DNA from 3 places in the Methylobacterium sp. J-118 genome. Region 1 is predicted to be linked to each of the others. Evidence: predicted binding sites of a transcription regulator. Region 1 holds the regulator's gene; each other region holds the start of a gene.
The links. Region 1 encodes LexA, which represses DNA repair genes until DNA is damaged. Its sites were predicted from a motif close to TGTTCNNNNTGTGTTCNG; they were not measured.

Region 1 (9,768 bases):
GGGGCGCACGACCCTCGGCCCGGGCGGTCTCGCGCATCTGCGTGAGTTCCTCGGCGGTGGCGTAGCAATGATAGGCGCGGCCCGCGGCCAGCAGTTCCTCGGCCACCGCCCGGTGGCGCTCGGCCCGGGCGAACTGGAAGATCACGTCCCCGTCCCAATCGAGGCCGAGCCAGGTGAGGCCGTCGAGGATCGCGTCGATCGCGCCCTTGGTGGAGCGCTCCCGGTCGGTATCCTCGATGCGCAGCAGCATCCGGCCGCCCGTGTGGCGGGCATAGAGCCAGTTGAACAAAGCCGTGCGGGCCCCGCCGATATGCAGGTAGCCGGTGGGCGAGGGGGCGAAGCGCGTGACGACGGCTGAGGACATCGGTCCGGTGTGTTCGGGGGCGGGTCGGGAGGGGGCGCGAGGCGCGGCGCGGGGCTCGACACGGCGCCCTAGCACGAAGCGCCGGCTGTAGCACGGGCCGCCGGATGGGTTAAGAATCGGGCCGGGAATCGCTGGGCCGGCGTCGACAGATCGCGCGGATCGGGGCGGCGGCAATGCGGCGGATCGGCGCGAGGCTGGCGGGGGGCGTGCTGACGCGGGCCACCCCGCGCGCGGCGGCGCTCCCGGCGCTGCGCGACTGGGCCGCCGCGGGCCTCGCCCGGGAGGCCGAGCAGCGCCGCCTGTTCCCCTGGCTGGCGGTGGCCTTCGGCGCCGGGATCCTGGTCTATTTCGCGGCGGCGGACGGCGAGCCGGTCCTGGCCGCCCCGCTGATCGGGGCCGCCCTCGCCCTGGCGCCGGTGCCGGTCCTGGGCGCGCGGCCGGCGGCCCTGGCCCTGGCCCTGGCGGCGGCGGCCGCGTTCCTGGGCTTCGCGGCGGCGACCTGGCGGGTCGCGCAGGTGGACGCGCCGATCCTGGCCCGGACCACCATCGGGCCGCTCACCGGCATGGTCGAGGCGCTGGACGAGCGCGAGGTCGGCGCCCGGCTGGTGATCCGGGTGGAGAGTTTTGCCGGGCTCGCGCCGGAGCTGCGGCCGGCCCGGGTGCGGGTCTCGTTCCGCAAGACGCCGATCCCGCGGCCCGGGGAGTCCATCGCGGCGACCGCCCGGTTGCTGCCACCCCCGGAGGCGGCCCGGCCGGGGGGCTACGACTTCGCCCGGGACGCCTATTTCCAGGGCATCGGCGCGGTGGGCTCCCTGGTCGGCGCGGTCACGGTCCGGGCACCCGTGGAGCCGCCGCCCCTGCGCCTGCGCCTCGCCGCCCTGCTGGACGAGGCCCGCAACGCGCTGACCCGCCGGATCGCGGGGGCCGAGGGCGGCCAGGCGGGGGCGGTGGCGGCCGCCCTGGTGACGGGCAAGCGCGGGCTGATCGGCCCGGCCACCAACGATGCGCTGCGCGCCGCCGGCATCTACCACGTGGTCTCGATCTCGGGTCTCCACATGGTGCTGGCCGCCGGCGTCGTCTTCTGGCTGGTCCGGGCCGCCCTCGCCCTGGTCCCCCATTGCGCGCTGTTCTGGCCGATCAAGAAGATCGCAGCCGGCTTCGCCATGGTGGGGGTGAGCGCCTACTGCGCCTTCTCGGGCTGGGACATCGCCGCCGAGCGCTCGCTGATCATGACCCTGATCATGCTGGGCGCGATCCTCGCCGACCGGCCGGCCCTGTCGATGCGCAACCTCGCGCTGGCCGCCCTGATCGCCCTGGCGCGGGAGCCCGAAGGCCTGCTCGGCCCCAGCTTCCAGATGTCGTTCGGGGCGGTGGCCGGGCTGATCGCCTGCGCGCGGCTGATCGACGGGCGCCTCTTCGTCCGGCCCGGGGCGGGGCGGATCGGCCGGCTCGTCGGCACCGGGCTGTCGGCGGTCACCGGCACCCTGGCGACGACCCTGGTGGCGCAGGTCGCCACCGCGCCCTTCGCCACCTACCATTTCCAGACGGTCCAGCCGTTCGGCCTCGTCGGCAACGCACTGACCCTGCCGCTGGTCTCGCTGGTGGTGATGCCGTCCGCGGTCATCGGGATCCTGGCCTATCCCTTCGCCCTCGACCGGCCGGTCTGGTGGCTGATGGGGCAGGCGGTCGGCGGCATGCTGGCGATCTCCGCGTGGATCGCCGGGTTCGAGCGGGCGACCGTGGTGCTGCCGGCCTTCGGCACCGGCGCCCTGGCCGCGATGACGGCGGGCCTGCTGCTGGCGACGCTCCCGGCCTCGCGGCTGCGCTGGCTCGCCGTGCCGCCCCTCCTGCTCGGGCTCGGCCTCGCGGCCCTTCCGGACCGGCAGGACCTCTACGTCGACCGGCAGGGCTGGGGCGCGGCGGTGCGGGGGCCGGACGGCCGCCTGGCCGCCCTCGGCAGCCCCTCCGGCTTCGTGCTGGAACAATGGCTGAAGGCGGATGGCGACGGGCGCCGGCCCGACCGGGCGGCCAGAGCGGGGCCCGGCGGCCGCTGCGACCGGCTCGGCTGTACGACGCTTCTGCCGGACGGACGGGCGGTGGCCCTGATCCGGGACCGGCGCGCCTTCCCCGAGGATTGCGCCCGGGCCGCGGTGGTGATCACGAGTCTCACGGCGCCGCCGACCTGCACGGGGCCGCTGGTGATCGACCGCCGGGTCCTGGCGGCGCACGGCGCCGTCGCCCTGCGCGTCGACGGGGGCGGGTTCACGATGCGCGCGGCCCGCGGCGACGGACGGTCGCTGCCCTGGCGTCCGCGGGCGGCACCGCCGGCCGGCTCCGAGCCGGGGGCGGATCCCCCCGCCGAGGGAACCGGCGGCATGGCCTCATCCGAAGTGCCGCAAGCCCCGGCCGACGCCCCGGCGGAACCGCTTCAGTAGCGGCGCACGAGGCTGACGAGCCGGCCCTGGATCTGGACCCGGTCGGGACCGAGCACGCGGGTCTCATAGGCCGGGTTGGCGGCCTCGAGGGCGATCGAGGAGCCGCGGCGCCGCAGGCGCTTGAGCGTCGCCTCCTCGTCGTCGATCAGCGCCACGATGATGTCGCCGGTATTGGCGGTGTCCTGCTTGCGGATCACCACGAGGTCGCCGTCGAGGATTCCGGCCTCGACCATCGAATCGCCGCGCACCTCCAGGGCGTAGTGCTCGCCCCCGGCCAGGAAGTCCGGGGAGAGGGTGATGGCGTGGCTCTGGTTCTGGATCGCCGAGACCGGCGTACCCGCCGCGATCCGGCCCATCACGGGGATCGAGATGGCCCGGCCGCCGTCGTCGATCATCCGGGTCGCCGCCGGCTGGGACGGCTGGGACGGCTGCCTGGACTTGCCGCCCTCGACCACGCTCGGGGTGAAGCGGCGCGGCTCGGGGGCGGGGGCCGGGGTCGGCGACTGGTGCAGGCTCTCGGGGATGCGGATCACCTCGATGGCGCGCGCCCGGTTCGGGAGGCGGCGCAGGAAACCGCGCTCCTCCAGGGCCGTGATCAGCCGGTGGATGCCCGATTTCGACTTCAGGTCGAGGGCGTCCTTCATCTCGTCGAAGGACGGGGGAACGCCGCATTCCTGCATGCGGCTCTGGATGAACCGCAGAAGGTCCAGCTGCTTGCGCGTGAGCATCGAAGGGGGCCTCGCGGCTTGGCGGACCGCCCCGGGGCGGCCGCTGAAACAAATCGCGAACACGTTAAACGTTCCGCAAGTGTTCCGCAAGCGTAATACGGCCACGCTCGTGTCCCGGCGGCAGAGGCGGGGCACAAACGCATTGACGGCACAAGCGGAGCCGTTTCAATGCACCCGGGCGCCCCGCCGGACAAGACCGGCGGCTCCGGCGGCGGGTCGGTATCGGGCTGGGAATGACGAGGATGCGACAGCTCGCGGCGCCAGGGTCCATCCGTTTCGCCCTGGGCGTCGCCCTCCTGGGCTCGGCACTCGCCGGCTGCACCACCGGCTTCTCGTACATCTCGCGGAACTACGTGGCGCTCACCCCCCAGGTGGTGACGATCGGCTGCAAGGAGCCCTACGAGGTCTACGACAACCGGCAGCTGCGCCGGATGCTGATCGTCTCGAACGCCCTGCGCGAATATGCCGGCTGCAACCTGAGCGAGGTCCGGATCGATCCCGAGCCGGAGGCGACCCGGGTCAAGCGCTTCCGCACCGCCGCCCGCGCCTATCTCGACGAGACCGTGCGGGAGGAGTGCCGGGTCACCGGCGAGACCGTGTTCGATCCGCTGAAGACCGAGTTCGCCTATGCCTGCGACGCGCCGGTCGAGAGGCGGGGCACGGTGGTGCCGCGCCTGCCCGGCCGCAATCCGGGCCCCGCCCAGCGCTGATCCGCCGGGCCGGAGGGGTCCGGCGTCCCTGACCCGCCGGCCGGGACACCGGTGCCGGGGGGATGCGTCAGGCATCCGGCTTCGGGAAGGTGCGCTCGGTGGCGTCGCCGGCCGCCGCCAGCAGGGCGCGCGCGAAGGCCCGGGCCTCGGCCCGGTCCAGCACGATCGCGGCGGTGACCGGCCCGCCCCCGAGATCCGACAGGGCGAGTTCCAGCCGCACCCCCTCGGGCACGGCGCTCGCCTGCAGGCTCCAGCCCGGCCCCCGTTCCGCGCTCTCCGCCATCGCTCAACCCTCCCGGTGCGCCCCGGGAAAACGCCGCAGGCTCCCGCCGGAACTGCCCCGGCCCGGGACTGTTCCCGAGCCGTGCCAAGCGCTTCCCTGCCCCGCCTCGCGGCGTTCCTCAAGACTGCGGGCCCCGGACTCGTGGTGATGCTCGCCGACACCGATGTCGGAAGCCTCATCACGGCGGCCCAGAGCGGCGCCCGTTGGGGCTACTCGCTGCTGCTCCTGCAGATCCTGCTGGTGCCGATCCTCTACGTCGTCCAGGAGCTGACGGTGCGGCTCGGGACCGCCACCGGCCGCGGCCACGGCGAGCTGATCCGGGCGCATTACGGGCCGGTCTGGGCCTGGATTTCCTTTGGCGGCCTCGTGGTCGCCGGGATCGGCGCCATCGTCACGGAATTCTCCGGCATCGCCGGCATCGGCGACCTGTTCGGGGTGCCGCGGCTCGTGAGCCTCGGCCTGCCGGCCGCCCTGCTGCTCGGCCTCGTGTTCACCGGGAGCTACCGGCGGGTCGAGAGGGTGGCGATCGCGGTCGGCCTGTTCGAGCTGGTCTTCATCGGGCTCGCCGTGGCGGCGCGGCCGGATCCGGGGGCGATCGTGGCATCCTTCGCCCACATGCCGCTCGGCGACGGCCAGTACCGAGTCCTGATCGCCGCCAATATCGGCGCGGTGATCATGCCGTGGATGATCTTCTACCAGCAATCGGCGATCGTCGACAAAGGCCTCGGCTGGGACCACGCCAGGCGCTCGCGGCTCGACACGCTCCTGGGCGCGGTGATCTCGCAATGCGTGATGGGCGCGATCCTGATCGCGGCGGCCGCCACGATCGGCAAGGCCGGGCAGGGCACGAAGGACGGTCTGCAGACCGTGGGCGACCTCGCGGGGGCCTTCACGCCGGCCCTCGGGCCGTGGCTCGGTCAGGTGGTGTTCGGGGTCGGGATCATCGCGGCGGCCTTCGTGGCGCTGAACGTCGTGGCCCTGGCCCTCGCCTGGGGTTTTGGCGATGTGACGGGCAAGCCGCATTCCCTGGAGCAATCGCCCCGGGAGGCGCCGGCCTTCTACGGCGCCTTCGCGCTGGTGGTGGCGGCCGGCGCGGTGTCCGTGCAGCTCGTGCCGAATCTCGTGGCGCTCAACATCGCGGTCGAGGTGATGAACGCCCTGCTCCTGCCGCTCGCGCTCGGCCTCCTCATCCTGCTCGCCACCCGGGCCCTGCCGGAGGGGAAGCGCGTGGACGGCGCCTACAAGTGGGTGGTCTACGCCGTCTCGGGCCTCACGATCGCCTTCGCGATGGTCGGCGTGCTCGACGGGATCGGCCTGCTCTGACCCGATTGACGCGGGCGGCGCGATGATGTCTCCCGCGGGCTCCGATCAGGTGGAGTCGAGACATGCAAGAGATCTGGTTCCGTACGGGCGAGGCCACGGTGCTGGCGGCCGAGGGCCAGTACACCGACGCCATGCCGGAGGTGCTGATCGGTTCCGTGCGCGGGCCGGTGGGCCAGGCCTTCGCCTCGATGATGGGGCAGGTCCAGGGCCACACCCGGATGTTCGTGGTGCGCGACCTCAATCAGCTGGTGCGCCCGGCCACGATGATGACCACCAAGGTCACGATCCACACGGCCGAGTATGCCGAGCTCCTCGGCGGCGTGGTCCAGGCGGCCACCGGCGACGCGATCGTGGACTGCATCATCGAGGGCATCCTGCCCAAGGACGGCCTCGACGAGCTGTGCATGATCATCATGATCTGGCTCGATCAGCGCTGCGCCGAGGACGACAACCTCGACCAGAAGGACCTCTACAGGACCAACTACGAGGCGACGAAGCTCGCCATCGCCCGCGCCCTCAAGGGCGAGCCGACGGTGGACGAGCTGATCGCCAATCGGAAGACCGTGAAGCATTACGCGCTGGACGGCGTGATCGAGTACTGATCAGCCCTGCGCAACGGGCGTGTGGACGTAGAGGTCGGCCACCGCGCAGTCGAGGCCGAAGCCGGGGAGGACCAGACGGTCGTCCCCGGTCAGGCGGGTGCGGGTCCAGGTCTCTCGGGTTCGCGCCGATAGGGTCAGGGCGGGGCTCTTCAGCTCGATCAGGAGCACGGCCTCGCACAGCGGCAGGGCTTCGTAGCCGGCGCACTTGACGTCGATCTTCTTCTGGCGCGTGCCGGGAAGCCTGCGGTGGTCGCTCGGAGACAGGATCTCGGCGGCCAAGTAGCAGCGCTCGACAGCATTCAATCCGGCCTCGATGTCGGCCAGATCGAGAACCGCAACGTCGGGCACGTAGATATGGCCCTCGCGAACCGGCCATAGGTCGATGGCGGGATTCTGCAGGGTAACGCGTGGTGAGCCTATCCGCCTGAGGCCGCCGTCGAGAAATCGCTGCAAGGCGCTGGCAATGAACTGATGAACGAGGTTGGGTTGGGCCTGCATCACGATCTGGCCCCCGATGAGTTCCCATTTCTCCTCATCAGGCCGCGTCTCGATGAAGTCCCAGAATCCTTGGTGGGGATCGGTCCTGTCGACGGGCGGAGTCTCGAGAATCGTCATGGGATCATCGTGGGCAGCCCGGGCCAAGTCGACGCAGATCGAGGATCCCGCCGGCGCTCCACTCGGTCAAGGGCGCGTCATCCCGGCGGGATGCGCCCCACCGAGCACAGGGTGCGCATCGTGGTGCTGCCCGGGTCGGTGTAGCAGGAGGCCGACCAGCCGCTCTGCTGGATGAACGACTTGCGCCGCTCCGACAGGGACGTCCGGTAGGCGTTGGCGATGATCGGCTCGACGGTCGCGGCCGGTTCGCCGATCAGGATCTCGGAGGCCGCCGACAGGTCGTGGAAGAAGGTCGCCGAGGGGGCGGGCTCGGCGGAGGTCGCCTGCACGATCGGCTCGGCCCGGCAGGTCACGTCGAACTTGATCGGGCCGGCGAGGCGGATGTCGATGCTCGGGCCGGCCCGCTTGCCGACCCTGCCTCCGATGGCCCCCGCGATCTGGCGGGCGAGGTCGTCGCAGGGATCGGCCCGGGCGGCCGATCCCAGGAGCGGCAGGCAGGCCAGGGCGGCGAGGAGGCGTGGAACGGTCAGGCTCGGCATGGCGGCACTCTACCCGCGGCGCGGCGCCTGTCGAGGTCAGGCCCGCATCTGGGCGAAGCTCGCGAGCCAGGCCGGCGCGACCCGCATCCCCGCCGGCACCAGCGCGTCCGGCGGCGGCCGGCGCACGCAATCCTCCAGATAGGCCAGGGATTCCTCAAGCACCGTGCCGGTGAACGGCTTGGCGATCACCGCCGTCGCCCCCGCCATGTCGTCGCTGAGCGCCCGGGCGTTGGCGGTCATGAACGCGGCCGTGATGCCGCCGAGATCGCGCACCGCATGCGCCACGTCGAGACCCGAGGAGCCGTCCCCGAGGCGCAGGTCGATGAGGACCAGTTCGGGCCGGGTCTCGTGGACGAGGGCGATGGCCTCGCCCGCGGTCATCGCCGTCCCCACGACGCTGTGGCCGGCCTCCTCCAGCATCATCTCGATCTGCATCAGGATGAGGGCTTCGTCCTCGACGACGAGGATCCGCAGCGGCTCGGTCACGGGGCCTCCAGACCGCCGGCCATCTCGCGCGGCAGGCGTATGCTGACGATCGTGCCCGGATCATTGGTCATCCAGGCGATGCTGGCATTGAGCTGGCGGCAGAGCGTGCCGATCAGGCGCTTTCCGAAGGAGCGCTGCTCCATCGCCTGGACCGGCATGCCGACGCCGTCATCGGCGATCTTGATGGTGACATGCGTGCCGTCCGGCGCCACCGTCACCGAGAGCCGCCCCGGGCGGTCGTCCGGGAAGGCGTGCTTGAGGGCGTTGGTGATCAACTCGTTCATCATCAACGCCACCGGCGGCGCCTTGGCGACCGGGATCTCCACGGTCTCCAGGTCCAGGTGCAGGCGGATCCGGTCGCGGCCGGAGCCGCGGACCAAGTCGTTGGCGAGGTCGCGGGCGAACTCGGCCACGTCGAAACGCTCGACGTTGTTGGATTGGTAGAGCCGGCGATGGACCGTGCCGAGGGCCTCGACCCGGGTCAGCATCGCCTCCATGGCGGCGCGCGCCGCGGGATCGGTGATCGCCCGGGTCTGCATGGCCAGCAGCGCCGCGATCATCTGGAGGTTGTTCTTCACCCGGTGATCGACCTCGTGGACCAGCATGGTCTGCGTGGCCAGGGCATCGGTCAGGTCCCGGGTGCGCTTGGCGACCTCGGCCTCGAAGCGGTCCTTCTCCTGCTGGATCTGCATATGCGCGTCGACGCGGTCGGTGACGTCGAGCTGCGAGGCGAAGAAGAACAGAACCTCGCCGGACTCGTCGGCGACCGGGCTGAGATAGAGCGCGTTCCAGAACGGCGTCCCGTCCTTGCGATAGTTCAGGATGTCGATCGCGATATCGGTGCGGGCCTCGACCGCCTCGCGGATCAGGGCGACGGCGCCGTGGTCGGTCTGCGCGCCCTGGAGAAACCGGCAATTGTGGCCGAGCACCTCGGACCGCGTGTAGCCGCTCATCCGCAGGAAGGCGTCGTTGACGTACACGATCGGGTTGTCGGGCAGGCGCGGATTGGTGATGATCATCGCCATCCGCGTGGCGCGCACCGCCGCGGCGAACGGATCGCCCTTGCCCGGCGCGGCGTCGAGCTGGTCCGTCTGATGCCAGGCGTCGGGTTGTTCCATCGTCCCTGCTCTCTCGTGCCCGGCGTTCGTCACCTCCGGCAATCGGCTTCTGCCTGCGCAGTCACAGGCGCTGCCTTAACGGACGATCCACGCGATGGGTTCAGGGCCGGGGCGCTTTGGCGCCGGATTGGGATAGACAGAACGCCGCACCGGGGCCGCGCGGGCCGGCGCGTCCGCGGCGGCGATCCGGGCCGGCCTCAGTGGAAATCCCGGCTCGGATACACCCGCCGGTCCGGGGGCGCGCCGAAATCCGTGGTCTCGGGCGGCAGCTTCATCCCGGCCGCGCGCAGGTCGCGCAGGGATTCGGTGAGATCGCGGAATCCCTCGGCCACCAGATGGACCACCCCCTCGGCCCGCTGCACCCGGCCGCGCACGGCGAGGAACCGGGCCTGCATGGCGGCCCGGCGGTTGGCCTCGAACACCGTCTTCCAGACGATCACGTTGGCGATGCCGGTCTCGTCCTCCAGGGTCAGGAACACCACGCCCTTGGCGGTGCCCGGCCGCTGGCGGATCAGCACGAGGCCCGCCACCGTGACCCGGGCGCCCTGGGGCAGGGCCGGATCGA
Region 2 (9,768 bases), 1.2 Mb from region 1:
TTCACCGGGATGACGGCCTTCGCGGAGAGCTTCACGCAGCTCGCGGTCCTGCGCTTCATCACCGGCCTCGCCATCGGCTCGGAATGGTCCACCGGTATCGCGCTCGTGGCCGAGACCTGGCCGAATCGGGCGCGACCGAAGGGATGCGGCTTCCTGCAGTCCGGCTTCGGCGGCGGTGCGGTGCTCGCCGCCATCGTGTGGGCCGTGCTGGCGGCCACCAACCCGCTGGGGGAGCAATCCTGGCGCATCCTGTTCGCGCTCGGCGCGCTGCCCGCCTTCGTCTGCCTGTACCTCCGGCGGGCCCTCGACGAATCCGAGCAGTGGCTGCAGGCGCTGAAGGCGCAGCGCTGGTCCGCCACGGCCGACGATTCGGGGCAGGCGCCCCGTGGCGCGCAGCGCCCGTTCACCCTGGCCGAGATCTTCCGCGAGCCGGAGAGCCGGCGCCGGGTGCTGCTGGCCACCGCGATGTCCTTCGCCACGACGGTCGGCTGGTGGGCGGTCTCGTCCTGGCTGCCGGCCTATACCGAGGGGCTGGCCAAAGCGGCGGGCGAGCCGGCCAATGTCTGGGGCCCGCGCATGGGCATCATCTATAACCTGGGCGCGATCACCGCCTACGTGATCTCGGGCTTCGTGGCCGACGCGCTCGGGCGCCGCGCCTTCCTCGTCGTCACCTATATCGGCTGCATCGCGACGTCGCTCGCATGCTATCTCTGGAGCGGCGGTCTAGTGCCCTTCATGGGCCTTGCCTTCCTGAACGGGTTCTTCACCCTGGGCTTCGCCTTCTCGTGGATGGCGATCTATCTCGTGGAACTGTTCACCCCCGCCGTGCGGGCGACCGCTGCCAGCTTCGTGTTCAACGGGGCCCGGCTGATCGCCTGGATCTTCCCGATCATCGCCGGGCAGATCGTGACCTCGTTCGGCGGCGTCGCCGCCGCGGCCCTGGCGATGTCCAGCGTCTACGGGATCGGCCTGATCGTGCCGTGGTTCATGCCGGAGACCACGGGAAAACCGCTGCCCGAGTAGGTCGGCGGAACCAGCGGCGTCGAGACCTTCGAAGATTGGAATGTGCGATCTGGCGATTATGCCGCGCGCGTCGGACGCTTCAGGCGACACCAACCGTCTGCGGTGATCCGTTCTGAGCCAAACAAATGGTTGGGTCAGCCGTTCGACGACTTCAGAAGGCCGGGATGTTCGGTGGCTGGGGGACCTGGATTCGAACCAGGACTAGAGGAGTCAGAGTCCACCGTTCTACCGTTAAACTATCCCCCAATCGGCCATCAGCCGGACCACGCCGTCCTGGGAACGGCATCGAACCGGCAGCGCTGCTTTCGGCGGCGTCAGGCGTGGGCGGTGGGATAGGCGGAATGGCTGCGCAGGTCAACCGGTCCGTCGCCGGTTGACGCGGCATCGTTCGCGGCCGTAACCGTGGGGTCGCGGGTGCCGCCAGGAAGGGTGGCCGAGTGGTTTAAGGCAGCGGTCTTGAAAACCGCCGTGGGGGCAACTCCACCGTGGGTTCGAATCCCACCCCTTCCGCCAGCGCGCGTTGACCGCACTGGGAAATTCAGCGCCGGCAGCGTTCTACCCCTCCATCTGCCCCACCAACTGACGGGAATCGATGGCCAAAGAGATCCCATCCGTCGGCGACCTGCGCCGGAAATCCGAGGTGACGGACGACGAGATCACCGCCGCGACCGCCGCCTTCCTGAAGGACGAGAACGCCGAACCGTTCGTCTTCCAGTCCGGCCATCGGGTCGACGTGGCCAAGGCGATCGAGATGCACCCGCAGGCCAAGAAGCTGCTGGCCGATGAGGCGACGTCGCCGAGCATGCGTCGCACGATGGTGAGAACCGCTATCATCATGGGCTTCCCGGTGCAGTGGTGACGCTCGACGACGCCGACCCGGTCCGTGAGGCCGTCGAAGCTCTTCGAGCACTCGGCCGCCAGGTCGAGCCATGGAGCGACGATTTCGCCCTGTGGCTGGTCGACGGAGGGTCGCTTACCGACAGCGACCTTTTGGCTTTGGCTATCCGGCTGGGCCTGATGGACTCCCCCGGCGGCCTGCAATAGCCGGGCGCCATGCCCACCGAGCCGCACGCCCCGGTCCGCGGACGCTACCTCGAAGCTCTACGCGCCGTCGCGGTCAACCGGGGCGGCCTCCGGCTCGACGCCTATCCGACCGCCATGCCGGTGCTACAAGAGCTCGGCTTTGTCGAGCAGCGTGCGACCCGAGGCTGGACCGGTCGGCACGCCTGGCACCTGACAAGGGCGGGGCGGGATCTTCTGTCTATCCTCGGGATCCGTGAGGGCGTCGAGCCATGACCATCAAAAGTCAAGCGTAAGCCACCGGCAGCTCGCCGACCTGCGTCGTGTAGCGCGGCGTGCGCATCTCGAACTTCGTGCTCCAGTCCCGCCGGCTCACCAGCCCGGCGCGGGCCGGCACCACCGCGCCCCGGCCCCAGCGCGCATTGCACGCATCCATCGCCGCCATCAGCGGCTCGGATCGCGCGCGGTCCAGCGCGCCGATCAGCGCCCGCGGGCTGTGCGACAGCGGCACTAGGTCGTTGGTGACGATCCCCGCCTTCGAGTAGCGCCACGGCCGCTCCCCCGGCTCGCGCCAGGTCTTGGCCACCCCGTGCCGCGCCGCCTTGATCAGCGCCAGCGTGTCGGAGGTGTGCTCGGGCAGGCTCACGGTCGTCGAGACCGAGCGCATCGGCGCGTCCCGGTCGTGCTCGCTCGTGTGGTAGAATACCGTGACGTGGTCGGTGCCCAGCCCCTCCCGCCGCAGCTTCTCGCCGAGCCGCGTCGCGTGGGCGGCCACGGCCTCCTCCAGCACCGCCCGCTCGGTGATCCGGGCGGAGAACGAGCGGGTCACCGCGCAGCCCTTCCTGCGCGCCGGCACCAGCTCCAGCGGCAGACAGGCCAGCCCGCGCAACTCGTGGATGATCCGCTCGCCCACCACGGTCAGCCCCTTGCGCACCGGTCGCGGATCGAGGTCGCGCAGGTCCGCCACGCTCTCGACGCCCATCGCCTGGAGCTTGGCCAGAGAGGCCCGGCCGATGCCCCAGACCTCGGCGACGTCGATCCGGCACAGCCAGTGCGCGTAGGCAGCCGGATCGGTCAGGTCGCACACGCCCTGCAGGTCGGGCACGGTCTTGGCGATGTGGTTGGCGAGCTTGGCCAGCGTCTTGGTCGGGCCGATGCCGACGCAGGTCGGGATTCCCGTCCAGGCCCGCACCGTGGCGCGCAGGTCCCGGGCGAGCGCGACCCGGAGCGACGGCGCCACGTCGGTGAGGTTCAAGAAGCTCTCGTCGATGGAGTAGATCTCCACCTGCGGGCTGAACTGCCGGTAGACCGCGTTGGTGCGCCCCGACATGTCGCCGTAGAGCGTGTAGTTCGAGGAGAACACCCGCACGCCGCGCGCCCGGCACAGGTCGCGGATCTTGAAGTACGGATCGCCCATCTTGATGCCGAGCGCCTTGGCCTCGGCCGTGCGGGCGATGGCGCAGCCGTCGTTGTTCGAGAGCACGATCACCGGGACAGTTGCGAGCCTCGGGTCGAACACGCGCTCGCACGAGCAGTAGAAGCTGTTGCCGTCGATCAGCGCCACGGCGCGGCCGCCGCCGATCCGGTCGCGGCGGCGGGCCTCGGGCGTGCTCACGACGCCTGCCCGCGGGCGACGTGCCAGCGGATCGAGAAGCGGACCACGCCCCAGATCGCGCCCTCGCCGAGTTCCTCGACCGCGAAGGCCGGGAGATCCGGGTTGCAGAAGGCGAGGCGTGCGGCGTTGCCCTCGATCACGAGGCGCTTGCACGACATCTGGCCGTCGATCGCCGCCACGACGATGCTGCCGTGGCCGGGGGTGAGGCTGCGGTCGACGCAGGCGAGGTCGCGGTCGTAGATGCCGGCGCCCTCCATGGACGAGCCGGCGATGCGCCAGAGGAAGGTCGCGGGCGGGTTCGGCACGAGCCAGCGCGGCAGTTCGAGGGCGCCCTCCAGGAAGTCGTCGGCTGGGCTCGGGAAGCCGGCGCACAGGGCCTGGCCGATCAGCGGCACGCGGACGGCGTCGGGGCTGTCGACCAGCAGCGCGTCGATCCGGTTTAGGTGCACCCGCGGCTCCGGCCCGTTGGAACGAATGCAGAACAAAGCCGATGCGCGCTGGGGGTTCAATCCGCCGGCCGGATGTTTTTCCGCGACCGGTGGACGAATGTGAATTGAGCGGGAAAACGCCAGCCGGCGTATGGGCTTGGTAACCAATCGCGGCCGTGAATAAATCGAGCCGCAGGCGCAGGGGCGGCTCATGCAGGAGGCGGACATGGCGATGAAGACGGCGTTCGTGGTCCAGCCGTTCGAGCTGCACCGGAAGCGGCTGCGGCCAGCCCGGCAGGAGGCGGCATCGACGGAGAGCGGCGCGCTGAAGAAGGCCGAGAACCTGGCCAAGCGCATGCCGGGAGCGGCGGCGCTTAAAGTGGTGGCCGACGACGAGACCGGAGAGCTGGAGGGTGTGACGATCCTCGGCCAGTGGGGCGAGATCCCGGACGACTTCGCCGAGAGCCTGCAGGGCGGTTAGGGATCAGCGCGAAGTCGCTAAGGGTACTGCGGTCGATCTCAGATCAACCCGCCGTCGGGCCCGCCCGTGAGCGAGCGACCCGCGCGCGTGACCAAATTCGCGAACGCCAGGGCGGCGGCCGATGCCTGCGTCTTCGAGGGAAAGGTCCGGTCCGATCCGAGGACCGTCATCTGAGCCCCGTCGAGCAGCACCCAGGTCCACAGGTGTCGGCTGGTGGAGCGGATCTCGAAGTGCATGGCCAGTTCGCGATGTGGGACATGCCCGCATCATGAGTTGGGGAAAGGGCTGCCGCGTTAATGGCCTGTCCAGCGCAACAACCTGTGTCGGCTAAGTTCGGGTCTGCCCCCGACATCCTCGAAAATCACAGCCTGAATCAGCCGCGAGCCCAGGCGGCGAACTCCCAAACGGGTGGCCCCCAGGTCTGACCTGGATTCGTCCGGTAGCCCGAGAAGCGAGCGAACATGATCCGGTCGGCTTCGACACCGATGACGGTGGCGCTGTTTACCATCAGCGCGCCAACATAATCTACGCGCAGGAAGCCGTGCTCCGGGTGGACGCCGAAGAGCTGCGGCGCCGTCCAGCCAAGCCGGTGCGCCTCGGCGCCGAATTGATCGATGAAGGCAAGGGCGTTCGCCCGGATAGGGGGCCACTTCGTCGGCAGGAGATACCGGCAGGGCGAGGAGTGCTCGGACAGGCGCTCGATCTGGTCGCGCCAGGTGGCGACGGCGGGCGGAAGGTCGGCGGGGGCGGGAGTGGCGGGCATGCCGGCGGCGGTACCGCGCAGCCCTTAACGAAGCCGCTTCGCCGCTCGTCACGCAGCCCCACCCCGATCCGCTCAGGGGGCTGGGGTGGCCTGCTCAGGTAGGATGAGCCACGACGAACGAACGCTCCAAGCCGTGCGGCGACAAACGAAGCCGAATGGCCTCAGCCATCAAGCGTCCGCAATTCCCGTAACCTTCCTCGCCCGCCGAACTTTCGTAGGCTTCTCGGCTGGGCTACCAGCCTTCATCTGACCGTCGGTCTCCACTGCCTCGGAGATGGTCTCGACGACGTCCGCTGCCTTTGGAGCCGCCTTCCGGCGCTGCTGTCCCAGGCCAAGACTCTTGGCGAGCGCCGATCGCTGCTCCGAGTAGCTGGCAGCCGTCGTGGGATAGTCCCGCGGCAGCCCGTACCGAACTCGATACTCGTCTATCGTCAGGCCATTTTTGGTCAGATGCCGCTTCAGCGTCTTGTACGGCTTACCGTCGATGAAGCTAATCAAGGTTTCGGGCCGGATCGACTTCCGAATCTGGGCCAGCGACGGCTTATCGACCGATGCTTCTGTGGGCTCACTCGGCTGCCCCAGTCCGACGACTGCGGCATGCACATTGGCCAGCAAGGCAGGCACCTCCGCAGGGGAAACGCGATTGTTCGAGACATAGGCTGACACGATGTCTGCCGTTAGACCCACAAAGTCCAACTCACCATCCTCAAGACTTTGAACTTCCGCTTCCACCATACACCTCGCGCGTGAACCGACGCAGCCACGTCCGACGCCCCGTTAGTTCATCGCTGCAAAATCGGAAAGACCATCAATCGCAGTTGATCAATAAAATCGTGGATATTCCGCAGAAGGACTTCAGTGCGGCGGACCGTCGTAATCAGGGTCGCAATTGCCTGCCGCGTGTTCGCCCACCTAAACCATCGCGAGGTCCACACCCGTCTCGTCAGCATGCACACACGGCAATTCGGCCTTCGAGAACCAATTTGCGGATCTCGGTATTGATTGCGCGCAATCGATGTTGCAATGCGAGGCGTCGACGAAGTAAGACACTCGCGATACCCACGTTCAAAGGAAAAATAAAAATGCCGGAAGAGACCGCGGGGCATACCCCCAACTTGATCGAGTTGGCTGGCGCTATCGTTGCCGCCTACGTATCGAATAATTCTGTGCCGGGCGCTGAGCTGCCGAACCTCATCCACAGCGTGTACACCGCCATCGGCGCACTAACTTCGGGTAGCGCTTCGATCACCTCAGCTGAACTTGAGATTGACCGGCCGAGCGCGGCCCAGATCCGCAAGTCGGTCCGCCCCGACGGGATCGTCAGCTTCCTCGACGGCAAGACCTACAAGACGCTCAAGCGCCACCTGACCAGCCACGGGCTCGACCCGCGCGGCTACCGCGATCGCTATGGCCTGCCGGCCGATTACCCCATGGTCGCCCCTGCTTACGCCGAGCGGCGCTCCGCGCTGGCTAAGGCGATCGGCCTCGGCCAGCCGGGCGCCGTGGCCGAACGCGAGCCGGCAAGGCGTCGGAAAGCAGCCTAAAGTCCGAAGCTTCGCGCGTAGCGATAGCGCGCCCCGCCCCGATCTGCTCACGGGGCGGGGGAGCGTCCGATCTTGCTCGCGTGAGTGGAGCCGATACGCAACGCGGCCCGCGCGAGATGCACCTGTGGCAGATAGACCGGCGGCTGCCGCGACGGGATCAATCGACCAGGCGGCCCCTTCTCCCTCGCATGAACCGCTTCGCACTCATCGGCATCTTCGCAGCCCTCTTCGCCGGGATCCTGGCCATCGGGGGGACTTGGTCATACGTGACGAGCATCAGCCCAGCCGTCGGGCCCGACACGAGCTCGACGCCGAACCCTACGGCGCAGCGGAAGCAGCCATAGGTCATACGCAGAGCTCATAGAAAAACCCGCCGCGGCGAACCGGGCGGGCTCAGATGGATCGCACACAGGTAATGCGTCGACTGTCACGGTGAGCGGTGCGTAAGGCAGAAGTAAGCCCGCTGTGGTGGGCTGGGCGGGCTGAGTTCAGGGCGTCGCCCCGAATGGCGACCGAGCATAAATACATCACGATGCCAAAGCAGAAAGCAGTGTTTTAATGATCGGCTAGCCGAGCAACCTTGACGCGCGCCGTTGAGTTTGCACGCTCGGCTTCCAAGCGGGCTAAACTTAAAACGCGCTGACGGCCCGGATTATCCCCGATCTGCGACCATAGGCGCAGGAGGTTCGTAAGACCTTCGATGTCGCTCTCGGTCCGTGCCGCCGAAAACGCCTCCACAGGCAGGTCAAGGAGTTGAGCGATTTTCGCCAGCGTTAAGCTGGCCGTACTGGGAGCGGTCGTGGCGGCTGACATGCTGATAAACGCCACGGGGTGTCTTTAGACCCATGAAGACAATTCAATACTTTGTGAACCAATGGATCTTGCGGGGTCTAGTTGTGGCGGCACAATAGGCCGGTTTAAAACGAAATTTCCAATGTATGTTAAGACACTGGCCGATCGATCAGTCCACCATTGTCCGATCAGCGACAATTAAATACGGGCGTCGGTGGCTGGAAGTTGCGCGCGCTCCCGCCCTGGCAGGCGGAGAGTTATGTGCCACGTTACTTTATTGCCACGTCTGATCATATCGATATCATGGACGAAGAGGGTGTCCATCTTGCCGACCTCTCTGCTCTCCGAGACTTACTTCGCAGTACATTAATTACAATCTTGAAAGATGAGGGCGAGCAAACGGGCGTCAATGAGTTCCTCGCCGAGGCTTATGATGAAACAGGCAAGCTGGTGATGACCGCGCGAGCTCATTTCTCCATAACAGATCAGTAAGTATGCTGCGTTCCATCCAAAAGAAGCCCCGCACTGCGGCTGCCGGCGGGGCTGGGCGGCGAGCAGGCTGGTCGCGCTCGGCCGCGCCGGCAGGTGTGCGAGGCGCGAGCGCGGGTACGCCGCGGCCGGCGCGGCGATCGCCAGGGTCGCGACGACCGCCGCCAGGACGCGGGGCGCCATCAGCGCGCGTCCGCCATGCGGTGCCCGGCTGGCACGACCTCGACCCGCACCCGGGCGAGGCCGCAGGCGCCGAGCGCCCGACACGAGCCGGTCGACAGGTCGATCAGCCGGCCGAGCCGCTTGTGCGGGCCCCGGTCGTTGACCCGGACGACGATGCTCCGGCCGGTGGCAAGGTGGGTTACGCGGAGCCGGGTGTTGAACGGGACATCCCAGATCGCCGCCGTCCGCCCCATCGGTCGGAAGCGCTCGCCGTTGGCGGTCCGGCCGCTCGGGTTGATCCGGAAGATCTCCCGGCCATAGGTCGAGGCGATCCCCTCCCAGGCCCGGGCCGGCGGGGATGCGGACAGCAGCGCGCAAACGACTGCGGCCCGCAGCGCGAGGCGCTGCAGGAGCATGATGGATCTCCGAAACGAGACGTGGAAAGCGGGGACGGCCGCGCTGCCGCACCGATCCGATCAGCGTTCGGCGCGTTCCGGTGAAGGTGACCGGAGGCGACGATGTCGGCGTGGGTGGTTCGTCAGTGGCAGGTCCAGCGCGATCGGGTCGCGCTGGGGATCATCATCGCGGGCGCGCTGGCGAACGTGGCGATGCTCGGCGCCGTCGGCTTCGGCGTCCTGTACGAGGTCGGCCGCAGCATCGGGCTGACCTACGAGCGGCTCGGATAGCGGCGTAAGGCTTGGTCGGATCCGATCACGTCGCCGTCAGGTGACGCGACCGTGAGACGCGCTGGTCGGGGCGATAAGTCAGAACAGTTCCAGTGTTCTGTGAGCCGAGGGCCGCCGTGTCCGATCTACCCGTTGACCCGAAGGACGTGGCGCTCGCCACACTCACCAATCTGATCCGGCTGATGGGCGCCGAGCTGGTGGCGGGGCGCCACCGCGACGACCTAGACCAGTTCGAGACGGCCGTGCGGAACCGGCTCGCCTCCGGACCGGCGCCCGCTTGCTCCACTGAGGTTGCCGAGGCCGGGCTACAGCTCGCCGGGCGCTGCATCGAGCAGGCGCTCGCTCAAGTGCGGGCGCAGGCTCAAGTCGCCCAGGCCGGTGATCTTGAGAAGGGGGGCCCTCAGGAGGGAGGCGCGGGACCGATCCTGCACTGATCTCACCCGCTCAGGTCAGATCACCCGCTCCCGGCTTGGTGTGCGGGGAGCGGATGGGGTTAGCCACGCCTACCTGAGGAACCCTTACGGGCCACTCGGAAGCTGCCCCGAGTGCAATCACCCGATCTCGGCTAGCGAGCCGGACTCGAACCGGCGTAAAATGCAAAATCTCTTTGTGAGGTGTACCCGAACCCCAACCTTGGGCCAGCAGATGGTGGGGTCAGCGCAGCAGTCCGCTCCTGGCTTTCAAATAGATCGGCGCGAGGTAGGAGTATCCGAGGTCCGTCGGATGGATGCCATCCGCATAGAGTGTGCTGTTGCTTGGGGCCGA
Region 3 (9,768 bases), 2.6 Mb from region 1:
CCAAAAGGACGGCCCGGACGACATCCGGCCCGACGTGACGGTGACGCGAAACCGGAGCGCGAGAACACTCCGAGAACTGGGACGACCGGCAAATCCACGCCGGCGGTGAGCCGATCGACTGTCGAAGCTCCGCGGACATCGCCCCGCAGCGATCGAATCACCCTATGCCCGACTATAGACCGGCCGTGACTCACGACACAAAGTGCAGGCCCCGTTCAGTGAACAGGAAACCGGATCGTCGCGACGGCTTCCTGTGTAAAAGCTCCCGGCGTTGCCGCCCGGACTCAAACCACCTCGCTCAGCCCGGCGGCGCCCGCCGCGGCGCCCCCGGATTTCGCCTCCAGGGCCGCGACGCGGGCCGCGAGGGCCTCATTCTGCGCCTGCAGGTTGGTGACGAGGTCGCGGAGCACGTCGAGCTCCTCCCGCGAGGCGATGTCGAGGTCGCGGATGACGCGCTCGATCTGCGCCCGGACCACGGTCTCGGCCTCGCGGCGCACGCCCTGGGCGGCACCGGCCGCGTCGGTCATCAGGCGGGCGAGGTCGTCGAACAGTCGATTGGAGGGGGGCATCCTGGTCTCCCGGATCGGCTGGCTGCCGCGACGGCCGCCTGACGGCGCGATTCGAGACGACGAGATAGGAATCTTCGGGGCGGGGAGCAACGCCCCTCCCGGCCGGGGCGGCGGAGCGGGGCCGGATCGGACCCGCTCCGCCCTGCAACCTTACATGCGGTGCATGCGGTGGTGCATCATCCGGCGGTGCATGCGGTGATGCATCATGTGCCGGCGCATCATCCGCCGCTCCATGTGGTTCATCCGGACCTGGGTGACGGCGTCGGGGGCCGCGACGGCGCCGGGCATGGCCGGGGCCGCGGAGGCGGGCTGCACCAGGGCGGCGGCGCCCAGCGAGGCCAGCACGGTGAAGGCGAAGGTCAGTTTCCTCACGAAGAGACTCCAGTTCTCTGTTCGCCGGGTAGGATGCCCGGTTCATCCTCCCGGACGGGAGGTACGGAGAGTCGTCTCGCGCCGCGGGGCGGCACGGCGGACCTTCGAGGGTCCGCCGCCGTCAACTTGTGAGTTAGAGATTCGTTTCCTCGAACGCCTTCACCCACTCGGCGCAGATGCCCGAGCGCACGATGTCGTTCCGGGTGAACTCAACCACCGGTATGGGCATCATCCGGCTCTTGACCAAGTGCATGACGGTGCGCAGCCCCGAGGTCTCGCGCAGGTCGGTCTGGGAGACGTCGCCGTTGATGATGACCTGGCAATCGTCGCCGATCCGGGTCAGGAACATCTTGATCTCGGCGGTGGTGGTGTTCTGCGCCTCGTCGAGGATCACGAGGCAGTTCTTGAAGGTGCGCCCGCGCATCACCTCGAACGGGACGATCTCGATGTCACCGGTCTTGAGGGCGATCTCGAAGGCGGCCGCGCCCATCCGCTCCTTCATGGCCTCGGTCAGCGGCGCGACCCAGGGGGCGATCTTCTCCTCGAGGGTGCCGGGGAAGAAGCCCAGCGACCGGCCCGACGGGACGTTCGGGCGGGTGATCACCACCTTGGAGATCCGGCGCTGGCGGAGCTGGTCGGCGGCGCGGGTCCCGGCGATGTAGGTCTTGCCGGTGCCGGCGGGCCCCAGGACGATGACCTGCGGGGAGCGGGCGAGGGCGTCGAGATACTCGGCTTGGCGTTCGGTGAGGGGCTGGATCGGAGCGAGGTTGCGTTCTTCGTCGAAGCGCGTGCGGTGAATACGGGACGTGCGGTCTTCAACCAGTTCAAGTCGTGCGCGGCGTCTCTTCATGGATGTACACTCCAACGGGACTTGCCAACCTGGATCTGTTTCTGAACTGCCGTTTACCTGCCTGCTCCCGGTTCTACACGTCTTGCGGAACTAATACCGTCCCTTTCCCGAAGGTTCCGCGCCGCGCTCGTCCGCCTGTGGAGAGCGTCACAACGTCCCGCGCGCGGCCGAATACGTGACGCAACGGCCGCGCCAGCGTGATTCGCACCTGACGATTGCGCACGGGGTGTGACCAGGGGGTGACGGTCGGCGCGACCGCCCGGGAAAAGGCGCCGTGCTGGCGCGGATGCATCAGGCTCGGGAGGGGGAGACGCGCTGACGCGGCATCCGGCACGAAAGCGTTCCTCCGCGCCCGATCGGGCGAAGCCGGCCGACCCTGCCGCCCTGGACCGTCCGGGCTTGATCGGCGGGACTAGCTTGATCCAGCCTGGATGAAGCTGTCGAGGACCATCTTCCGGCCGGCCTTGTCGAAGTCAACGGTCAGCTTGTTGCCATCGACCTCGGCGACGGTGCCGGGGCCGAACTTGGTGTGGAAGACCCGCTGGCCGGCCTCGAACGCCGAGGGCATGCCTGTCGACTTGGCGATCAGCTCGCCCTCGATCTGCCGCGGCCCCCCGGCCTGTCCGCCGGCCCGGCCCCCCGGCGCGGACCCGAAGCCGCCGCGGCCGGCCTGCGGCGCGGTGGCGGCCTGCGCCCGCTGCCAGCCCGGCGTGCCGTAGCTCGATCCGAACGGCGCGGGGTTGCGGTCGAACCGCGAGGCGCCGGCGGAGAAGTGGGCCGGCGCCTCGATCACGTCGACGGCCGATTCCGGCAATTCGTCGATGAACCGGGACGGGATGGTCGAGGACCACAGCCCGTGGATGCGCCGGTTGACCGCGAAGGACAGCTTGGCCCGCTTGCGCGCCCGGGTGAGGCCGACATGGGCGAGGCGCCGCTCCTCCTCCAGGCCGGCCCGGCCGCTCTCGTCCAGCGCCCGCTGGCTCGGGAACAGGCCGTCCTCCCAGCCGGGCAGGAACACGGTGTCGAATTCGAGCCCCTTGGCGGCGTGGAGCGTCATCAGGGAGACCCGGTCGGCGCCCTCCGTCTCGGAGGCCTCCATCACCAGGGAGACGTGCTCCAGGAAGGCCGCGAGGTCGGGGAATTCCTCCATGGAGCGGACGAATTCCTTGAGGTTCTCCAGCCGGCCGGCGGCGTCGGCCGAGCGGTCCTTCTGCCACATCTCGGTGTAGCCGGATTCCTCCAGGATGGTCTGGGCGACCTCGCTGTGCGGCTGCGCCTCCACCAGCCGCGCCCAGCGGGAGAAGCTCGCGGTGAGCGCCCGCAGGGTCGAGCGGACCCGGGGCTTCAGCTCGTCGGTCTCGCACAGGCGCTCCGCGGCGATCCGCAGGGGCAGCCGGTTGGCGCGGCCGTAGGTGTGGAGCTGCTGCAGGGTCGCGTCGCCCAGGCCCCGTTTCGGGGTGTTGACGATCCGCTCGAAGGCGAGGTCGTCGCTGACATTCACGGTGGCGCGCAGATAGGCCAGGGCGTCGCGGATCTCGGCCCGCTCGTAGAAGCGCGGGCCGCCGATCACCCGGTAGGGTAGGCCGAGCTGGACGAAGCGGTCCTCGATCTCGCGCATCTGCGCAGAGATGCGCACCAGCACGGCGATCTCCGACAGGGGATGCTGCTTGACCTGGAGCGACTCGATCGATTCGGCGAGCAGCCGCGCCTCCTCCTCGGAATCCCAGGCCCCCGACACGGTGACGCGCTCGCCCGGCTCGTCCTCGGTGCGCAGGGTCTTGCCGAGCCGGCTCTCGTTCCTGGCGATCAGCCCCGAGGCGGCCGCCAGGATGTGGCCGGTGGAGCGGTAGTTGCGCTCCAGACGGACCACCACGGCGCCCGGAAAATCGTGCTCGAAGCGCAGGATGTTGTCGACCTCGGCCCCGCGCCAGCCGTAGATCGACTGGTCGTCGTCGCCCACGCAGGCGATGTTCTTGCGATTCTGCGCGAGCAGCCTCAGCCACAGGTACTGGGCGACGTTGGTATCCTGATACTCGTCGACCAGGATGTAGCGGAACCGGTCCTGGTAATTGGCGAGCACATCAGGGTTCTCGCGCCAGAGCTTGAGGCACAGCAGCAGAAGATCGCCGAAATCGACGGCGTTCAGCGTCGCGAGCCGGGCCTGGTAGGCGGTGTAGAGCGCCCCGCCCTTGCCGAAGGCGAAGGACGCGGCCTCGCCCGGCGGCACCTGCTCGGGCGAGAGGCCGCGGTTCTTCCAGCCGTCGATCGTGTGGGCGAGCGCCCGGGCCGGCCAGCGCTTCTCGTCGATGTTCTGGTCGGCGATCACCTGCTTCATCAGCCGCAGCTGATCGTCGGTGCCGAGGATGGTGAAGTCGGATTTGAGCCCGACGAGCTCGGCATGGCGGCGCAGGATCTTGGTGCCGATGGCGTGGAAGGTGCCGAGCCAGGGCATGCCCTCGCCGGCCGGGCCGATCAGCGCGCCGATCCGGTGCTTCATCTCCCGGGCGGCCTTGTTGGTGAAGGTCACCGACAGGATGTCGAAGGGCCGCGCCCGGTTGGTGGCGATCAGGTGGGCGATGCGGGTGGTAAGCACCCGGGTCTTGCCGGTGCCGGCCCCGGCCAGCACCAGGACCGGGCCCTCCGTGGTCTCGACGGCGCGGCGCTGCTCGGGGTTGAGCCCCTCGAGATAGGCGGCGGCGTCGCGGCGGAGCGCGCCCATGGCGCGGGCGGCGATGGAAGAGGCGGGAGCGCCGTCCCCGGCGGGCTGCGCATGCGGGCGGTTCTGCATCCCGCATCCCTGGACCAAATCGCGAACGGCGTCGAGGGCGCGTGCGCGCGGTGCGACCTGAGCGTGTGGGCGCAGCCGCTTGCACGCCGGGTCTCATGCTCCGTCCCGAATCAGGTTCCGCTTCGCTGCGCCTGTCCGGGAACCGGCACATCGAGCGCCGCGCGAGCGGCTCCGGACCGTGGCATCACCGCTGGCGCCTCCGAGGGCTTATCGTGCTATGGCCACTTGCTCGCGGGGGCACGCGGGACGGTCCCGCGCGGAAACGAGTGCGGAACGGGACCATTGCGTGATCTTCTGACCGCGCTGGCGGGCGCCGTCATCCTGGTTCTCGTGGCGGCGCTGGCCGTCCCGCCCTTCGTCGATTGGCAGGCCCACCGTGCGCTGGTCGACCGGGCGCTCACCCGGTCGCTCGGTGTGCCCGCCCGGACCGACGGGCGGATCGAGGTCCGGCTCCTGCCCTCGCCGAGGCTGCGCGTCGACCGCCTGCATCTCGGGGCCGATCCGGAGCGCCCGACCCTCGATGCGCGGTTCGTCAAGGCCGAGGTCGCCCTGGCGCCGCTCCTGAAGGGCGAGTTCCGCTTCACAGAGACCCGGATCGGCCGGGCCGAGATCAAGCTCCCGCTGGCCGGCCCCGACGCCCTGAAGCTGCCGGGCGGTCTCGGGGAGGCCCTGGGCACCCGCGATTTCGCCATCGAGGCGCTGCACGTCCAGCAATTCCTCGTCACCACGCAGGTGCCCGAGACCGGCCGGACCGACCAGTTCTACGCGCAGGACCTGACCCTGCAGGCGCCGGCCCTGGTCGGGCCCTGGCGCGTGGAGGGCACGAGCGGCGGCGTCCCGTTCCGGGCGGTGAGCGGCACGCCGGGGCCGGACGGGCGGCTCGCCGTGAAGATCTCGGGGGGCGGCGATGCCCACCCGCGGTTCGAGGCGGATGCGCGGTTCGGCCTCGTCCCCCTGGAGACCGGCCGGGCGGTCCAGGTAGAGGCCGAGGGCTCCGCCCGCCTCGTGGTCGGCCCGCCGACCCAGGCCGCGGGCGCCTACCTGCCGTTCACGATGGGCGCAACGTTCAAGGCCAGGGGCACGCAGGTGCGGTTCGAGGGGGTCGATCTCGCCCTCGACCCGGGGGGGCGCACCCTGCGCCTCGGCGGCACCGGCCGGCTCGACCTGCGCCAGTGGCGCGCCGCCCTGAGCCTGGAGGCCCGCCGCCTCGACCTCGACGCCTTCCTGGCCTCGACCGAGGGCCAGAACCTGATCGCCCGCGGCCTGCCGAGCTGGGGCGGCGACCTGCCGGCGATGCTCGACCTCGATCTCGCCGTGGGCAGCGCCATGCTCGGGGGGGACGAATGGTCGAACCTCGCCCTCACCGGCACCCTGGAGCGGGCCGGCGGCCTGCTGCTGCGGCGCCTCACGGCCACCGGCCCGGCGGAATCCACCGTCAGCGTGAGCGGGCAGGTCGACACCGCGCCGTTCCGCCTCACCGGCCCGGTGGCGCTGAGCGCGCCCGATTCGGACGCCCTGGGCCGCTACCTGCGCCGCCTCGGCCTAGAGAACCCCCTGACCGCCCTCCTCGACGGACGCCGGGTCGAGGCGGCCGCCGATGTCTCCGCGGACCCCGGGAGCCTGTCCCTGCGCAACCTGCGCCTCGCCCTCGGCGCGGCCCGGATCACCGGAAACGCCCGCTACACCGCCGCGGAGGCCGGGGCGCGGGGCCATTTCGAGGCGCAGATCCGCGCGAACGGCATCGACATCGCCGGCCTGCCGCCCCTCGGCACCGCCCTGGGGAGCCTGCGCGACCTCGACCTCGCCCTGACCCTGGAGGCGCGGGACGTGCGCTTCGGGGCCACGGGCTCCGGCACCGGCACCATCGCGGCGAGCATCCAGACGGACGGCGCCGGCCTCGTGGTCGACAGCCTCGCCGTGACCGATCTCGCGGGCGCGAGCGCCACGCTCTCCGGCCGGATCGGCGCGGACGGGACCGGGCGCGTCTCCGGCCGCCTGAAGGCCCCGGTGGCGGCGCCGCTGCTGGGCCTGCTCGAACGGGTCTGGATCGGCGAGATCCGCCTGCTGCCGGCCTTCCTGCGGGACGCGCCCCTCGACCTCGCCGTCAGCCTCGACCGGGAGGGTGGCCCCGCCCAGGCCCTGCGCACCCAGGCCCGGGGCAGCGCCGGCGGCGGCAGCCTCGACCTGACCCTGGCGAGCCGCGGGACGGGGATCGAGGGCGGCACCGCGACGCTGAGTACCCCCCGGGCCGGGACGTGGTTCGGGCGGACCGACATCGCCGGCCTCCAGCAGCCCGCCGCGCTCCACCTGAAGGCCGAGCGGCCGGACGGCGCCGGGCTCGCCCTCAGCCTCGACGGGATGGTGGCGGGACTCCGGCTCGCGACCTCCCTGCCGATCCTGATCGGCGCCGACGCGCTGCCCAGCGGCGGCGTGGTCCGGGCCGAGACGGCCGATCTTGGGCCGTTCCTGACGCTCGCCGGGGCCGCGAGCCTTCCGCCGGGCGCGTGGCCGGCCGACCTGACCGTCACCGTGTCCCGGGAGGCGGGGGAGGGGGCCGCCACCCTGGCCGGCCAGATCGCCGGATCGGGGGTGAGCGGGACGCTGCTGCGGGCGCCGGGCGGCGTCCCCCACGGGCGCCTCGCCCTCGACCGGCTGTCGCTGCCGCACCTGGCGGAGGCCGTGCTGCTCCCGGTCCAGGAGGGCGGCCGGTTCGGGCCGCCCCCCGCCCACCCGGCCGTCACCCTCGACACCCGCATCGCCAGGCTGGACCTCGGGCGCGGTCTCGTGGCGACGGATGCGGCCATGGCCCTCGGCCTCGCAGAGACCGGCCTGACCCTGCGCGACCTGACCGGCAAGCTCGGCGGCGGGCGGATCGCCGGATCGGCGACGATCACGCGGGCCGGGGCCGGCGCGGCGATCTCCGGTACCGGCAGCCTCGACGACGTGGCGCTCTCCGCGCTCACCGGCGGCCCGGTCGGCGGCCGCCTGGATGCCGATCTGCGCTTCGCCACCACGGCGGAGACGATCCCGGGGCTCGGCGACGGCCTCTCGGGCAGCGGCACGCTGGTGCTCAAGGACCTGCGCGTCCCGGCGGCCGATCCGGCGGCGCCGGGGCGCGCCCTGTCCCGGGCGGTGGAGATCGACGATCCCCTGCGCGAGGGCCGCCTCCAGGCCCTGGTGGCGGAGGAACTCGCCAAGGCTGCGGCGCAGGCGGGCGCGCCCGCGCGGGCCGCGGCCACGATCGTCGGCGGGGTGCTGCGGGCCGGTCCGTTCGACATCGATTTCGGGCCCGCCCGCTGGGCCGGCACGGTCGGCTGCGACCTGCGCGGCGGCCGCCTCGACGCCCGGGGGACGCTCACCGGCGGTCCGGTGCCCCGGGGCTGGAGCGCCGGTCCGCCGGCGATCCAGATCGGCCTGGCGGGGCCGCTCGCCGCCCCCGAACGGACCCTCGACGTCGGCGCCCTGTCGAACGGGCTCGCCGCCTTCGTGCTCCAGCGCGAGCTGGAGACGATCGAGCTGACGGACGCCGATCAGGTCGAGCGGCAGCGCCGCCGCGCCCGGATCGAGATGGACCATGCCCGGGCCACGGCGCTCAAGGCCGCCGCCGACAGGGCGGCGGCGGAGAAGGCCGCGACCGAGAGGGCCGCCGCCGAGGAGGCGGCCCGCCGGGCGCGGGTCCTGGGGGAGGGGGCGGACCCGGCACCCTCCCCAGCCGAGGGACGGCCCTGAACGGGCGGCTCAGGCCTTCCCCACCGCCATCAGCGCGAACGCGTAGATCAGCGCCACCTCCTCCAGCCGGTCGAACCGGCCGGCGGCGCCGCCGTGGCCGGCCTCCATGTTGATCCGCAGCAGCACCGGGCCGCCGCCCGTCATGGTGGCGCGCAGCCGCGCGACCCACTTGGCCGGCTCCCAGTAGGTGACCCGCGGATCGGTGAGCCCGCCGAGCGCCAGGATCGCCGGATACGCCTGGGCGGCGACATTGTCGTAGGGCGAGTAGGACAGGATCGTCCGGAAATCAGCGTCGCGCGCCCCCGGGTTGCCCCATTCGGGCCATTCCGGCGGGGTCAGCGGCAATTCCGCGTCCAGCATGGTGTTGAGCACGTCGACGAAGGGCACGTCGGCGACGATGCCGGCAAACAGCTCCGGCGCCATGTTGGCGACCGCCCCCATCAGCATGCCGCCGGCCGAGCCGCCATGGGCGACGATGCGTTTTTCCGCCGTGTAGCCGGCCCCGATCAGCGCCCGGGCGCAGGCGATGAAGTCCGTGAAGGTGTTGGGCTTCTGCGCGCGCTTGCCGTCGAGATACCAGCGCCAGCCCTTCTCGGTCCCGCCCCGGATATGCGCGATGGCGTAGACGAAGCCCCGGTCGACCAGGCTCAGCAGGTTCGTCCGGAATCCGGCCGGCATCAGCGTCCCGTAGGAGCCGTAGCCGTAGAGCAGCAGCGGCGCGGAGCCGTCGAGCACGAGGTCGCGCCGGTGCAGCAGCGAGATCGGCACCTGCTCCCCGTCCGGGGCGGTGGCGAAGAGCCGCCGGGTCACGTAGGCCGCCGGGTCGTGCCCGCTCGGCACCGCCTGGCGCTTGCGCAGGGTCCGGTCCCGGCTGTCGCAGGCGTAGTCCCAGGTCTCCGACGGGGTCGTCATGGACGAGTAGACGAAGCGGATCGTCGCCGTGTCGAAGGCGAGCCCGGACCGGAGCCCCAGGGCGTAGGCCTCCTCGGCGAAGGCGACGCTGTGCTCGGCGCCGCTGGCGAGGTCGCGCACGACGATCCGCGGCCGGGCATTCTCGATCTCGAGCCGGATCAGGTGGCCCGTGAGCAGGTGCAGGTGCCGGATCATCACCCCCGGCCGGTGCGGCACGAGGTCGGTCCAGTTGGCGCGGCCCGGAGCGTCGAGGGGGGCCGTGACGATCTTGAAGTCCTCGGCCCCGTCCGCGTTGGTGCGGATATACAGCCGGTCGCCCCGGTGCTCGACCCCGTAGATCAGCAGCGGCTCGCGCGGCTGCACGAGGCGCAGGGGCCCGGCGGGGGCGTGCCGGTCGAGCAGCCGGACCTCCGCGGTCTCGTGGTCGCTCGCCGTCACATCGAGGAACGCCCCGGACTGGGTCCGGCCGATATGGACGAAATAGCCGGCATCGGCTTCCGTATAGACGGTCTCGTCCTGTGTCTGCGCGGTGCCGAGGCGGTGGCGCA

Region 2: AC3IF3_RS18520 (LexA family protein) is a predicted target of LexA. The motif match lies at 4,125-4,142, and genes of this name have one in related genera.
Region 3: AC3IF3_RS11965 (ATP-dependent helicase) is a predicted target of LexA. The motif match lies at 4,590-4,607, and genes of this name have one in related genera.

What each region holds. Positions count from the first base shown of each region.
Region 1 is NZ_JBYQFA010000001.1:5,057,855-5,067,622, forward strand. Features, by position in the region: gene gltX (glutamate--tRNA ligase) at 1-364, opposite strand, end outside; gene AC3IF3_RS24775 (ComEC/Rec2 family competence protein) at 538-2,799, shown strand; gene lexA (transcriptional repressor LexA) at 2,793-3,527, opposite strand; gene AC3IF3_RS24785 (hypothetical protein) at 3,770-4,237, shown strand; gene AC3IF3_RS24790 (hypothetical protein) at 4,305-4,520, opposite strand; gene AC3IF3_RS24795 (NRAMP family divalent metal transporter) at 4,602-5,843, shown strand; gene fae (formaldehyde-activating enzyme) at 5,906-6,445, shown strand; gene AC3IF3_RS24805 (Uma2 family endonuclease) at 6,446-7,060, opposite strand; gene AC3IF3_RS24810 (hypothetical protein) at 7,138-7,599, opposite strand; gene AC3IF3_RS24815 (response regulator) at 7,636-8,085, opposite strand; gene AC3IF3_RS24820 (histidine kinase dimerization/phosphoacceptor domain -containing protein) at 8,082-9,203, opposite strand; gene AC3IF3_RS24825 (error-prone DNA polymerase) at 9,401-9,768, opposite strand, start outside.
Region 2 is NZ_JBYQFA010000001.1:3,838,119-3,847,886, forward strand. Features, by position in the region: gene AC3IF3_RS18485 (MFS transporter) at 1-1,023, shown strand, start outside; tRNA gene AC3IF3_RS18490 (tRNA-Gln) at 1,196-1,269, opposite strand; tRNA gene AC3IF3_RS18495 (tRNA-Ser) at 1,447-1,536, shown strand; gene AC3IF3_RS18500 (hypothetical protein) at 1,616-1,882, shown strand; gene AC3IF3_RS18505 (hypothetical protein) at 1,879-2,067, shown strand; gene AC3IF3_RS18510 (hypothetical protein) at 2,077-2,319, shown strand; gene AC3IF3_RS18515 (Y-family DNA polymerase) at 2,330-3,658, opposite strand; gene AC3IF3_RS18520 (LexA family protein) at 3,655-4,107, opposite strand; gene AC3IF3_RS18525 (hypothetical protein) at 4,313-4,567, shown strand; gene AC3IF3_RS18530 (hypothetical protein) at 4,606-4,803, opposite strand; gene AC3IF3_RS18535 (hypothetical protein) at 4,941-5,330, opposite strand; gene AC3IF3_RS18540 (Ros/MucR family transcriptional regulator) at 5,499-6,065, opposite strand; gene AC3IF3_RS18545 (Ros/MucR family transcriptional regulator) at 6,413-6,874, shown strand; gene AC3IF3_RS18550 (DUF6894 family protein) at 7,847-8,158, shown strand; gene AC3IF3_RS18555 (septal ring lytic transglycosylase RlpA family protein) at 8,338-8,733, opposite strand; gene AC3IF3_RS18560 (hypothetical protein) at 8,836-9,003, shown strand; gene AC3IF3_RS18565 (hypothetical protein) at 9,120-9,437, shown strand; gene AC3IF3_RS18570 (SGNH/GDSL hydrolase family protein) at 9,658-9,768, opposite strand, start outside.
Region 3 is NZ_JBYQFA010000001.1:2,490,562-2,500,329, forward strand. Features, by position in the region: gene AC3IF3_RS11950 (accessory factor UbiK family protein) at 285-569, opposite strand; gene AC3IF3_RS11955 (hypothetical protein) at 720-941, opposite strand; gene AC3IF3_RS11960 (PhoH family protein) at 1,075-1,791, opposite strand; gene AC3IF3_RS11965 (ATP-dependent helicase) at 2,204-4,579, opposite strand; gene AC3IF3_RS11970 (AsmA protein) at 4,862-8,308, shown strand; gene AC3IF3_RS11975 (S9 family peptidase) at 8,318-9,768, opposite strand, start outside.